3 regions of the Sutcliffiella horikoshii genome follow, and region 2 is predicted to be linked to each of the others. Evidence: predicted binding sites of a transcription regulator. Region 2 holds the regulator's gene; each other region holds the start of a gene.
What was found. The regulator LexA, encoded in region 2, represses DNA repair genes until DNA is damaged. The targets are predictions, from matches to a motif close to CGAACATATGTTCG.

Region 1: a site for LexA is predicted at 1,538-1,551, ahead of uvrB (excinuclease ABC subunit UvrB). Genes of this name have one in related genera too.
Region 3: a site for LexA is predicted at 1,683-1,696, ahead of K7887_RS19530 (DUF4046 domain-containing protein). Genes of this name have one in related genera too.

What each region holds. Positions count from the first base shown of each region.
Region 1 is NZ_CP082918.1:3,761,520-3,765,811, reverse strand. It holds gene K7887_RS19400 (hypothetical protein) at 184-606, shown strand; gene K7887_RS19395 (DUF2198 family protein) at 661-885, shown strand; gene K7887_RS19390 (hypothetical protein) at 909-1,415, opposite strand; gene uvrB (excinuclease ABC subunit UvrB) at 1,630-3,609, shown strand; gene uvrA (excinuclease ABC subunit UvrA) at 3,617-4,292, shown strand, end outside.
Region 2 is NZ_CP082918.1:1,991,812-1,996,103, forward strand. It holds gene K7887_RS10100 (nucleoside hydrolase) at 1-660, shown strand, start outside; gene K7887_RS10105 (DUF421 domain-containing protein) at 761-1,384, shown strand; gene lexA (transcriptional repressor LexA) at 1,418-2,029, opposite strand; gene K7887_RS10115 (YneB family resolvase-like protein) at 2,168-2,842, shown strand; gene K7887_RS10120 (DUF896 domain-containing protein) at 2,888-3,118, shown strand; gene tkt (transketolase) at 3,210-4,292, shown strand, end outside.
Region 3 is NZ_CP082918.1:3,795,498-3,799,789, reverse strand. It holds gene K7887_RS19540 (flagellin N-terminal helical domain-containing protein) at 1-805, shown strand, start outside; partial or broken gene K7887_RS19535 (flagellin) at 1,150-1,263, shown strand; gene K7887_RS19530 (DUF4046 domain-containing protein) at 1,733-3,304, shown strand; gene flaG (flagellar protein FlaG) at 3,363-3,710, shown strand; gene K7887_RS19520 (flagellar hook-associated protein 2) at 3,723-4,292, shown strand, end outside.

The DNA.
Region 1 (4,292 bases), 1.8 Mb from region 2:
AAGTTTTTTGGTTAAAAGTGTCTTCATGAGCTGGATGAAGACAATTTCAAATAAGTTTTCGGGTTGAGAATGTCTACATCCCTCGACTAGTTAATTAAATGGCTACAAATGAAAGGAAACCCTAAAAAAAATTGGTTCCCCGGCCGATATAATAACAAAAGCACGGATTTAGGGGGCAGTTTTGTGGGGGATCAAGAGGATAAGTTAATTTGGCTAGGTTTATATAGAACAAGACACTACGTAGTCGGTGGAATGACCATTTTACAAGTGAACGGCCGTGAGGTGTCGACGGGCAGTACGAAAGTTTACATGGAAGAGCTTAATATGGAAAAAATGAGGTTTATCAGCCGGGTGGAGATTCCGCAAAATAGTAATGTGCTATTGGGGTTGAAATTCAAGGTTGCCAACCAATTGCTTGAGTTTAAAGCCAAGATACTTGGCGTTCAGGCAAATGTAAAAAAGAGAAGATATACATATTTAGTAGAATTTTTAATTGAAAACGATAAAGACACGCAGTCGCTCATTACATTTGTAAATAAAATTCAGTTGGCTAATAAACAGAAGAAATTGAGAAGCGTGACAGAGATAGCTGTGGAAGTGGAATGAGTGTTATACTAACATTAGAAGATTTTCGGATGAGATAGAAAAGAGGTTTTCAGATTGTTAGTAAAGCTGGTTTTAGCGTTGATTATCCCTGCGCTGCTCGTGGTCCTTTTCACAAGAGTGACCTATAACCTTTACGTGGGTACAGGTTTGGCGGCAGCACTCATTTTAGTTTCCATTTTTAAAGGACATGGGAACGAATGGTATGTTATTTTAGTGGATGTCCTTTCCTTAGCGATCGGATTTTTGTATGCGAAGAAAATGGTAGGGAAATTCAAATAAAAAGAGGGAGCGGCATTTCCGAGTTACGGAAGGTCTGCTCCCTCTTTTGCTTGTTGTGCTGCTTGTTGATAGGCGGTCAATGCTTCTTGTTCTTCTGAGGTCGTCGACGCCAGACTGGCGGGTCTTACTACCCAAAGCGGGTCTTTTCCGAAGGTCTCTCCATATCCGGTGAGAACACCTGTAAAGGTAAGAACGTCGCCAACTCGCGGTGGAGATTCAAGCTCATCTGCAAAAGTAACCAGGATGGCTGGGAGAAGCGGCTCCTGCAGCTCATATGTTGAATTGTTTTCTACACGCGTCACCGTTGCAGTCCACCTAATGGCTTTATCTTTATTCGCTTTGATAAAATCATGCACATACTCGCCATCCACTTCACTGTAAGTTAGTTCTTCCTCGGGATTTTCCAATGCACGTTCATCTAGATAAGGAAAGTCTATCGTATCTTCGGGAATATCGTTGAACGAACAGCCTGTCATTAATAAAATCAGCCCAGCTAAGCAGAGCATTTTACTGCCAAAAAACTTTTTCATCATTAATCTCCTCAAAACTAGTTTCCGATTCCAAATACATGATAATGATAAGAATATAGAAAACACTCTTAAAACGCAACATAGACGGGTATAGAGAAAAAAGGCTCATTTTTATAAAAAAGCGAATATCAGTTCGTATTTTTGTTGTTTTGGGCATGTATTGTGGTAGAATATTGGTAGAGGTTAGATGAACGGAAATGGAGGCTTTTTGTGGATGGAACAGTTTGAGTTAGTTTCTGGATATAAGCCGGATGGAGATCAGCCGACCGCGATCGCGGAGATTGTGGAAGGCCTTAAAAACGGGAAAAAGCATCAGACGCTTCTTGGTGCAACGGGTACCGGTAAGACGTTTACTGTCTCCAATGTAATTCAGGCAGTAAACAAACCAACTTTAATTATCGCCCACAACAAAACGTTGGCAGGGCAATTATATAGTGAGTTTAAGGAGTTTTTCCCAAACAACGCAGTTGAGTATTTTGTTAGTTATTATGATTACTATCAACCGGAAGCGTATGTACCTTCCACCGATACATTCATAGAAAAAGACGCAAGTATCAATGATGAAATTGATAAGCTTCGCCACTCGGCAACGGCTTCCCTTTTTGAGCGAAACGACGTGATCATCATCGCCAGTGTGTCATGTATTTATGGCTTGGGTTCACCGGAAGAATACCGTGACCTTGTTGTCAGCTTAAGAACAGGTATGGAAAAAGAACGGAATGTTTTGCTACGCGACTTAGTAGACATCCAATACAGCAGGAATGACATTGACTTCAAGCGCGGTACCTTCCGGGTTCGTGGCGATGTGGTGGAGATTTTCCCGGCATCCCGTGACGAACACTGTATTCGTGTGGAATTCTTCGGAGACGAGATCGACCGCATACGAGAAGTGGATGCACTAACAGGGGAGATTCTTGGAGACAGGAACCATGTCTCCATTTTCCCGGCATCCCACTTCGTAACCCGTGAAGAGAAGATGAAAAAAGCCATTGTCAACATTCAGGCAGAACTGGAAGAGCGACTGGAAGAACTTCGCGAGGCTGGCAAACTGCTTGAAGCTCAGCGACTGGAACAGCGAACCCGATATGACTTGGAAATGATGGCGGAAATGGGCTTTTGTTCGGGAATCGAGAACTACTCCCGTCACCTGACACTACGTCCTGCAGGATCGACTCCCTACACACTAATGGACTTCTTCCCGGAAGATTTCTTGTTGGTAATTGACGAGTCACACGTTACGCTTCCACAAATCAGAGGGATGTTCAATGGAGACCAGGCAAGAAAACAAGTTCTAGTAGACCATGGTTTCCGCCTGCCGTCAGCAAAGGACAACCGTCCATTAAGGTTTGAGGAATTTGAAAAGAAAACAGCCCAGCTTGTTTACGTTTCTGCTACACCAGGACCATACGAGCTGGAGCATACACCAAAAATGGTCGAGCAGATCATCCGACCGACCGGACTGCTTGATCCAATTATTGAAGTGAGACCGATTAAAGGCCAGATTGACGACCTGATCGGTGAAATCCATAAAAGGGTGGAGAAGGATGAAAGGGTTCTTGTCACTACCTTGACGAAGAAAATGTCCGAGGATCTCACCGCTTACTTAAAAGAGCTGGGTATTAAAGTTGCGTATCTGCATTCTGAAATCAAGACGCTTGACCGGATTGAGATAATAAGAGAATTGAGGATGGGGAAACATGATGTTCTGATTGGGATCAACCTATTGAGGGAAGGTCTCGACATCCCGGAAGTATCCCTTGTTACTATTTTAGACGCAGACAAGGAAGGCTTCCTCCGTTCTGAACGGTCCTTGATTCAAACCATCGGACGTGCGGCACGTAACTCGAACGGTAAAGTCATCATGTATGCAGATAAAATAACGAAATCCATGGATATCGCGTTAAATGAAACAAAGCGTCGCCGTGAAATCCAGGAGGCTTATAACCTGGAGCATGGCATCACGCCGACAACCATCAAGAAAAAAGTTCCGGAACTTATCCGTGCCACTTTCGTAGCCGAGGAAGATGGCGATTACGAGGGCAAAGTACGGACACTCAGACCGAAGAACAAGAAAGAAAGAGAAAAGCTCATAGAAAGCATGGAGCAGGAAATGAAAGATGCGGCAAAAGCGCTCGATTTCGAACGTGCAGCCGAGCTTCGTGACCTCATCTTGGAGCTCAAAGCGGAAGGATGACATAAGGATGGCAATGGATAAAATTGTTGTAAAAGGGGCCAGAGCCCATAACTTAAAAAACATAGATGTAACGATTCCCCGCGATAAATTAGTGGTGTTAACAGGGCTGTCAGGATCGGGGAAATCCTCTCTTGCCTTTGACACCATCTATGCGGAAGGACAGCGCCGATATGTGGAGTCCCTTTCTGCCTATGCGCGCCAATTCCTTGGGCAGATGGACAAACCGGATGTGGATGCGATTGAAGGGCTGTCACCTGCCATCTCCATCGATCAGAAGACGACAAGCCGTAACCCGCGTTCTACCGTTGGAACGGTAACAGAAATCTATGATTATCTCCGTCTTCTTTTTGCACGGGTAGGCAGGCCCACATGTCCGAAACATGGCATAGAGATCTCCTCCCAAACAATTGAACAAATGGTAGACCGAATCATGGAATACCCTGAACGAACCAAACTCCAAATTCTTGCGCCGGTGATTCAAGGCCGTAAAGGCACACATGTGAAAACACTGGAAGATATTAAAAAGCAAGGATATGTGCGCGTACGTGTGAACGGTGAAATGATGGAAATCTCCGATGATATTGAGTTGGAAAAGAACAAAAAGCATTCCATTGAAGTAGTTATAGACCGCATTGTGGTAAAAGAAGGAGTTGAAACCCGTCTGTCAGATTCATTGGAATCTG
Region 2 (4,292 bases):
GACTTCAAAGCAGAGGTAAGTCCCTTTGAGTTAATGTTTGAGATTATCGAAAAAAATATAGATGACATCATAATTGTTGATGTGGGTAGACAGACATCTCTTGTTTTCGCCTACAATCTCCGGCCTGAACTTATGGACCAGGTTAAAGAGGTATATCTTATGGGAGGAGCATTCATGGTTCCTGGTAACGTAACAGATGTTGCGGAAGCCAACTTTTGGGGAGACCCAATTGCTACTTCTGTAATCTTGAATAAAGCGCAAAAAGTATATATAACCCCACTAAATGTAACAAACAGGGCTATAATTACTAGGGATATTGCGACATTCATTTTCAATCAAACTAGTAGTCCGTACAAATATCTAATTCCAACTGTCACCAATTATTATGCTACATTTTACGACCAGGTGATGCCTGGTATAGATGGTTCACCAGTGCATGATGTATTCACCCTATATTATCTATTGAATAAGGATAAAACATATACAATTCAAAGAGATGTAAGGGTTGCAGTTGTTGACGGAAACAGAGGGCAAAGCATAGCGGACTTAAGGATGGTTTACAAAGAGCCTGAACGGAAACATTTTATAGTGATGGATTTTGATTATAACGATTTTATTGCTGACTTTACAAGGGTGAATTTGAGAGACGCAAGCCGATAAATATTTAAAATTACTGCTAGCCCCAATTTTCTAATTGCTGAATAAAAAACAGTGATGTGATTATTATAAAAACATAGTAGTTAGATGGGGTGATGAGTTAATGGATCTGAATTGGATTTGGAAAGCGGTTTTAATAACTATAATAGGAACGTTTTTACTAAGAATTGCAGGAAGAAAGTCCATTTCACAGATGACTTTAGCTCAAGTGGTAATAATGATTGGTATCGGTTCTCTGTTAATTCAACCTTTAGCAGGTAAAAGTATTTGGGTAACGTTTGGTGTAGGTATCACTCTTGTAGTAACACTGGTTTTAATGGAGTTCTTACAACTAAAATCCGACATCTTTGAAAAGTTGATTACGGGAAAATCCAAGATACTAATAGAAAATGGAAAATTAAATGAAAAAACATTAAAGAAATTAAGATTTACCATTGACCAATTGGAGATGAAACTTAGACAGAATAGTATATCTAGTATAAGTGATGTTAAGTGGGCCACTCTAGAGCCGAACGGGCAATTAGGATTTGAGTTAAACGAACAAGCTAAGCCGATAACCAGGAAAGAATGGAATCTCCTCTATCAAGAAATTCAACTTTTAAAAATAATGATTAATCCTTCAAGCAAACCAAGCCGTCTTGATAATGAGAAAGAAGGAAATCTATTTACCGAAGTTAAGAATGGAAAACATAAATTAAAAGAAAGTCCAGATGAGAAACTGGATTAATGACCAACAAAAAAAGCCGGTATACGGCTTTTTTTAATGGATATTACGATATACACCGATAACTTTACCAAGAATGCTCACATTTCGGACAATGATAGGTTCTAATGTAGAGTTTTCCGGCTGCAGTCGGATATAATCCTTTTCTTTAAAGAAACGTTTGACTGTAGCTTCATCTTCTTCAGTCATGGCAACAACGATGTCTCCGTTATTAGCGGATTGTTGCTGACGAACGATAACATAGTCCCCATCAAGGATTCCGGCTTCGATCATACTGTCCCCCATAACCTCAAGCATGAAAACTTGCTCGTCTGGTGCAACATAGCGATCAGGAAGTGGAAAGTAGTCCTCTACGTTTTCAATGGCTGTAATTGGTTGACCCGCGGTTACTTTACCGATGATCGGAACATTGACGGCAGAAATCTTAGGGATAAGTTCATCTTCCATAATTTCGATGGCTCTCGGTTTAGTGGGATCTCGGCGAATAAGACCTTTGCTTTCAAGTCGAGCAAGATGCCCGTGTACAGTGGAGCTAGAAGCTAGTCCAACCGCTTCCCCGATTTCACGGACGGAAGGTGGATATCCTTTAGCTTGGACTTCTTTTTTTATGTAATCTAATATGTCCTGTTGCCTTTTTGATAGTTTCATATTCCGCACCTCTATCATTTATATTAGTGATAGTATAGCATGTTTTGGTATAAAATACAAACATAAGTTCGAATTATTGACAAGAATATATGTTCGCTTGATAATAATAGTTTAAAAGAATGGTGGAGGAAAACATACATGAAGGGAATCATTTATTGCCGTGTGAGTACAAAAAAAGATACACAAGAAACGTCGCTGTCCCGGCAAAGGGAAGAGTTAGTTTCCTTAGCGGCACATCGAGATATAGAAATCGTCGAGATTGTGGAGGAACAGGCGAGCGGATATGATTTGGATCGTGAAGGTGTTTTTCAAATAATCGAACTTATTTCAAGTCAGCATATTGATGTTCTTCTAATCCAGGATGAAACAAGGCTTGGCAGAGGGAATGCAAAAATCGCTTTTTTACATTGGTTGAGAAAACATGAAATAAAGATATTTTCTATAACGGATAATGGGGAATTGAGATTATCAGATTCTGATTCGATGGTTATGGATATTGTGGCAATAGTTGAGGAATACCAAAGAAAGCTACATAATTTGAAAATAAAAAGAGGCATGCAACGTGCGGTGAAAAGAGGATATGACCCCACAAAAAACCTGACAAACATCCATATGAGCCCTGGACGCGAGAAAATTGAGGTGCCGATTGAAGAGATAGTCAAACTTCGTAACAACAAACTTACTTTTCATGAAATCGCTGCCACATTAAGAGGGCTTGGATATGACGTTTCTAAAGCTACTGTAAACAGACGCTATCGGGAGTATATAGAAGAGAACGACACCGGTTTGCTTGTAAAAAAAGAACCGCTCTAGTAAGATAAAAGCATATCTTCACAAGGAAGAAAGAAGGAGTTTTCTATGTTATCAAAAGAAAAAATAGCAAGAATTAATGCACTGTCAAAAAAGGCCAAAAGCGAAGGCCTTACAAAGGAAGAAACAGTTGAACAACAAAAGCTTCGTCAAGAGTATATCAAGACTTTCCGAGCTTCCATGGAAAATACTTTGCAAGGTGTCACAATCGTGGATCCGGAAGGAAATGATGTCACTCCGGAAAAATTAAAGGATACTAAAAAGAATTTAAAGCATTAATTGCTTTTTTTCAGAACATTGGAACATACTATCTATGATAAAATAGAATCTTTCCAATAAAAATAAGTTAAAGAGAGAAAGGGTGGAAAAGATGACACAACATATTGATCAACTTTCCATTAACACAATTCGTACACTATCTATCGATGCAATTGAAAAAGCTAACTCAGGGCATCCAGGAATGCCAATGGGTGCTGCACCTATGGGCTATTCTTTATGGACAAGATTTATGAATCACAACCCTAAGAATCCGAACTGGTTCAATAGAGACCGCTTTGTACTGTCTGCAGGTCACGGTTCTATGTTACTTTATAGCCTTTTACATTTAGGTGGATATGACGTTTCTATGAATGATTTAAAAGAATTCCGTCAATGGGGAAGTAAAACTCCTGGACATCCTGAATTCGGTCATACTCCTGGTGTAGATGCAACAACTGGTCCACTTGGACAAGGAATTGCAATGGGTGTCGGAATGGCAATGGCAGAACGCCACTTGGCAGCTACATACAATAAAGAAGATATGGAATTAGTAAATCACTTTACATACAGTATTTGTGGAGATGGAGACTTGATGGAAGGTGTATCTGGAGAAGCTGCTTCTCTTGCATCTCACTTGAAATTGGGCCGTTTTATCGTTCTTTACGATTCTAATGATATCTCACTTGATGGGGACCTTGATCGTTCTTTCTCTGAAAGCATTGAAACGCGTTTCAAAGGATACGGCTGGCAATATATCCGAGTGGAAGATGGAAACAATTTAGAAGAAATTGCTGCTGCAGTGGAAGAAGCACAGAGTGATTTGTCCCGTCCAACAATGATTGAGGTGAAGACCACTATCGGTTATGGTTCACCAAACCGTGCAGGTAAATCGGACGTTCATGGTGCTCCTCTAGGTTCAGATGAGTTGAAATTAACTAAAGAAGCATATAAATGGACATTTGAGAACGACTTCCATGTTCCGGAAGAAGTGTACACGCATTTCCGTGAAACGGTTGCAGATAAAGGTGCAAAAGTGGAAGCGGAATGGAATGAGCTATTTGATGCTTATAAAACAAAATACCCAGAGCTTGGAAAACAGCTTGAAGCAGCAATGAAAGGTGAACTTCCTGAAGGATGGGATTCCGAGATTCCTGTTTATGAAGAAGGAAAAAGCTTAGCTTCCCGTGCTTCTTCT
Region 3 (4,292 bases), 1.8 Mb from region 2:
AGCCGAGGGAGCTTTAAACGAAACGCATGATATTCTACAGCGTATGCGTGAGTTAGCAGTCCAATCTGCAAATGAGACAAATACAGACGATGATAGAGGTGCTCTTGATAAAGAGTTCCAACAACTGAAAAGTGAAGTTACTCGTATTGCAGACCAAACACAATTTAATACCAAAACGCTATTAAAAGGTGGATTTGGAGCTACAGCTACTGCGGGTGCAGATATTGTAGCTGCTTCAGGTGTTACTAGTTACAATGTTGGTGGTTCAGGGGTAGGTAACATAGTTTTATCATCAGCTGCGGGTACTACCGGAGTTGAGTTAACTGCTACATTTACTGATAGTGATGGAAACTCAACAACACAAGTTTTAGATAATATTATTGCCCCAACAGGGACAAATTCAAGTACAATTAATTTTGATAAACTAGGTTTCTCCTTTACTGCTAATAATGCACTAACTACAACAAGTTTTGGTGGAGATGCAGATAGTACGATTGCAGTAACGGCAACTGCAGCAAAATTCCAAATAGGTTCAAACAAAGATCAAACGATTGACTTATCAATTGGAAATATGGATTCAACTGCTCTAGGAGTAAACGGTAACGATATTTTAAGTAAAGATAAAGCACAATTATCTGTAGAAGCACTAGATGATGCAATAAAAACTGTTTCTACTGAAAGAGCTAACTTAGGATCCGTTCAGAACCGTCTGGAGCACACAATAAACAACCTAAACACATCTTCTGAAAACCTAACAGCTGCGGAATCTCGTATCCGTGACGTTGATTATGCTTTAGCTGCATAGGCAGCAACAAGCACAGTCGTCCTGACTGGTAACGGTTAGCGATTATTATCGGGTGAATTGCTGGAAACCCATTAGAGCTTTTCTTGCCACAACGTAGTTGGAAACGACAGGCGTGAAGGTTTGAAAAAAAGAAAAGATTTGGCAATCAGCAGCCAAGCTCCTGTTCCGAAAGGGTGGAGAAGGTTCAACGACTAGGATAAACCATCTAAGGCGAAAAGCTATGATGATGAAATCCATAGGTGAAATGGTGTCCATCAGCACTGTGAATCCGAAGTGCCCGACCCCTACAAATGTGTGAGGGTGAAGATATAGTCTAGTCATTTATGAAAGTAAATGTTCGCACGATGGCGAAAGAAATGATGGAGCAAACAAAGAATTCTATTCTTTCACAAGCATCACAAGCGATGTTAGCTCAATCGAATCAAATGCCTCAAGGTGTACTTCAACTCTTGAGATGATGATTAGAGGGCGTCTAGCACGGTAACGAGCTAGAGTATAACTGGGTGAATTGCTGGAACTTCCTAAAGCTTCTTCAACCACAACGAAACTGGAAACGGTAAGCGTGACGGTTTGAAAATGATGAGGATAAAAAATGGATAATCAGCAGCCAAGCTCCTGTTCCGAAAGGATGGAGAAGGTTCAACGACTAGAGAACACGGTCTAAGGCGAGAGCTATGACTATGAATCTCGTAGGTCAGTCTAACTGTTCGAAGTGCCCAGCTCCTATATTAATAGGATGAAGATATAGTCTATTCTATGATCGAAAGACATAGTCGCAAAGCAAGCGAATCAACAACCACAAGGCGTTTTACAACTTCTTCGTTAATCTTTACAAGAAAAAGCCTGGATACTCCGGGTTTTTTCTTTGTCTATGTTCAGAACATATGTTCTTTCTGTGGTATAATTGAATTATAGGAGGTGTATCAATTGGATAATTTAGATATCTATCGTTCAATGCCTTTAGACGAAATAATGAAAAAAGAAGTAGTTAAGTTTTATATGGAAATCCTAAGAGGTAAAAGGAAGTCTTTTCCTAAGGGTACATTAGAAAATAAAGAAAACATTATTCTTATTTTCAGATATGCAGTTGAGGGAATCATACAATCAAAGCGTGAACAAATACCGTTATTAACTACTAAATCATTCAAGGAGTATAAGTTATTTGGACTTTTAAATCATTATCGTTCTATTCCAAAATTAATAAAATTTGTGTATAAAGATTGCTTTGTAGAGACTAATTTTCAAAGAGTGACAAAAGGGTACTGGTCTGACACAAAAAATATAAAGACATATTTTGAGCAATGCCTTCAGAAACAAGGGTATACTCACCAAGATATTCCTCAGGTAGCAAAGGTGGAGACTCTAGTAAGTTGGGGATTTTCTAATCCGCTAAAAAGATATGGCCATTCTCCGCTTCGCTTAATAAATGCTTTATACCCTGATGAATTTAATGTCTCTGATTTTGAGAGCGTTCCTCAAAGGTACTGGAATAACCCTAATCATGCTCGAAAAAGAATTATGGAGATTATTAATGAAGAAAACATTAACTTTAACCAACTACCAATTAAAGTCACTCAAGAGATGTTAATTAAGTATGGATTGTCTACTCTATTAAAAAAACATAATGGCTCACCCTCTCAATTATTATTATCCCTTTTCCCATCAGATTTCACGTTAGATCAATTCCGCAAAACCAATAGATATTGGAAAGATATCCACAATATAAAAACAACTATCGACTCACTACTTAAAAAACACAATATTCCTCATCATGATATACCCAAATACTTCACGAAATCCTTTTTCCGAGAACAAGGTCTATACGGACTCATTCAAGAATTTAATGCCTCACCTATTGAACTGGTTAACACACTATATCCAGGGCAATTTGAAGTAACAGAATTCCAGCGGGTCCCTAATAGGTATTGGTACAGTAGGGAAAATAGAATTCAAGCATTACGTTCCTTTTGTGAAAAGAGAAGCATTTCGCGTGAGGACCTTCCCGCTCTAACAAGGTCTTATTTTCGAAAGTTTTTCCCAAGGTTTATTAGTTTGGTAGATCGACATTATGATAGCAAATTTCACCTTTGGATTACGGAAGCCTTTCCGGAATATACATTCTCTCCTGAAGAATTCAAATTGTTAGTGGGAGTCGACGGTCAGCTCTGTGATTCCATGGAAGAGTTGCAAATCCACAACTTCCTTTGTGGATGGTTGCAGGAAGCAGTAATTACAAGAGAAAAGATTAAATTTATTAACCCATCAAGTAATGAGGGCTACTACCCGGACTGGATAATCAATCAAGGACAACAAACCATTATTGTAGAATATTTCGGACTCTATCATAGCAATAAATACAAGGGCTACAAAGAAAAGGCTGATAGAAAAATAGATTACTACAGAAAGCAGGATGGATACGCATTTTTGCCAATACTACCAGAAGATTTTAAAGACATCGGGTTTGAAGGTATCAAGAATAAATTTAAATCTCTTCTTTAAGTTCGAGACTATTATCCGATAATACTAATAGAGTATATATTTCACGGAGGGGACCCGTATGCACATTTCGCCAATTGGAGGCGTCATCATAGATCCCGCAACTAGAGCACAAAATCAAGGAACAGTTTCAACTAAAGTCGATGTATCAATTGATCAAACAAAGCAGGCTAATCCTGAACAGATCAGAAAACAGATGGAAACAATCGTCGACGGAATGAACGATTTTATGAAGCCGATGAATGTATCTGTACGGTTTGAGCTACATGATGATTTGAATGAGTATTATGTGACAGTGGTGGATGCTGCCACTGATGAGGTTATAAGGGAGATTCCTTCCAAGAAGTTTTTAGATATGTATGCGGCGATGACCGAGTATATGGGGTTGTTCGTTGATAAAAAGATATAGGCGGTGAAAAATATGCGATTAACCGGATTTCAAAGTGGGTTGGATATTAATCAGATGGTCAGTGACCTAATGAAAGCCCAGCGTATGCCAATGAATAAACTGACACAGCAGAAGCAACTGTTGGAGTGGAAGCGGGATGACTACCGCGAGACAAATAGATTATTGAACGATTTCCGTAATCTTTCTTTTGATATGACATTGCAACGTACCTACTCGCAAAAACAGGTAACTTCTACAAACAACAAGGTTTCGGCTACAGCTACTACATCTGCAGCGAATGTTTCCTATACTATTACAGATGCTCAGGTTGCAACAGTAGCCACAAATAGCTCTACCTCTTCCATGATGGAGGGTACAAACAAGCTTGATACCACAAAAAGTCTATGGGAGCAAAGGGGAGAAATTGCAAATTATGATTTGCTCACACCAATCGTTCCTGCCACCACTTTAACTGGAGCTACAGATCGTATTCAAGTTGGGACTGGACTTGACAGAGACGATATGTCCTTAGTTAAAGTGAAAAATAGTGCAGATGAAATGATTACCTATACGATGGTGGACAGTGCAGACCAGTTTGAAACC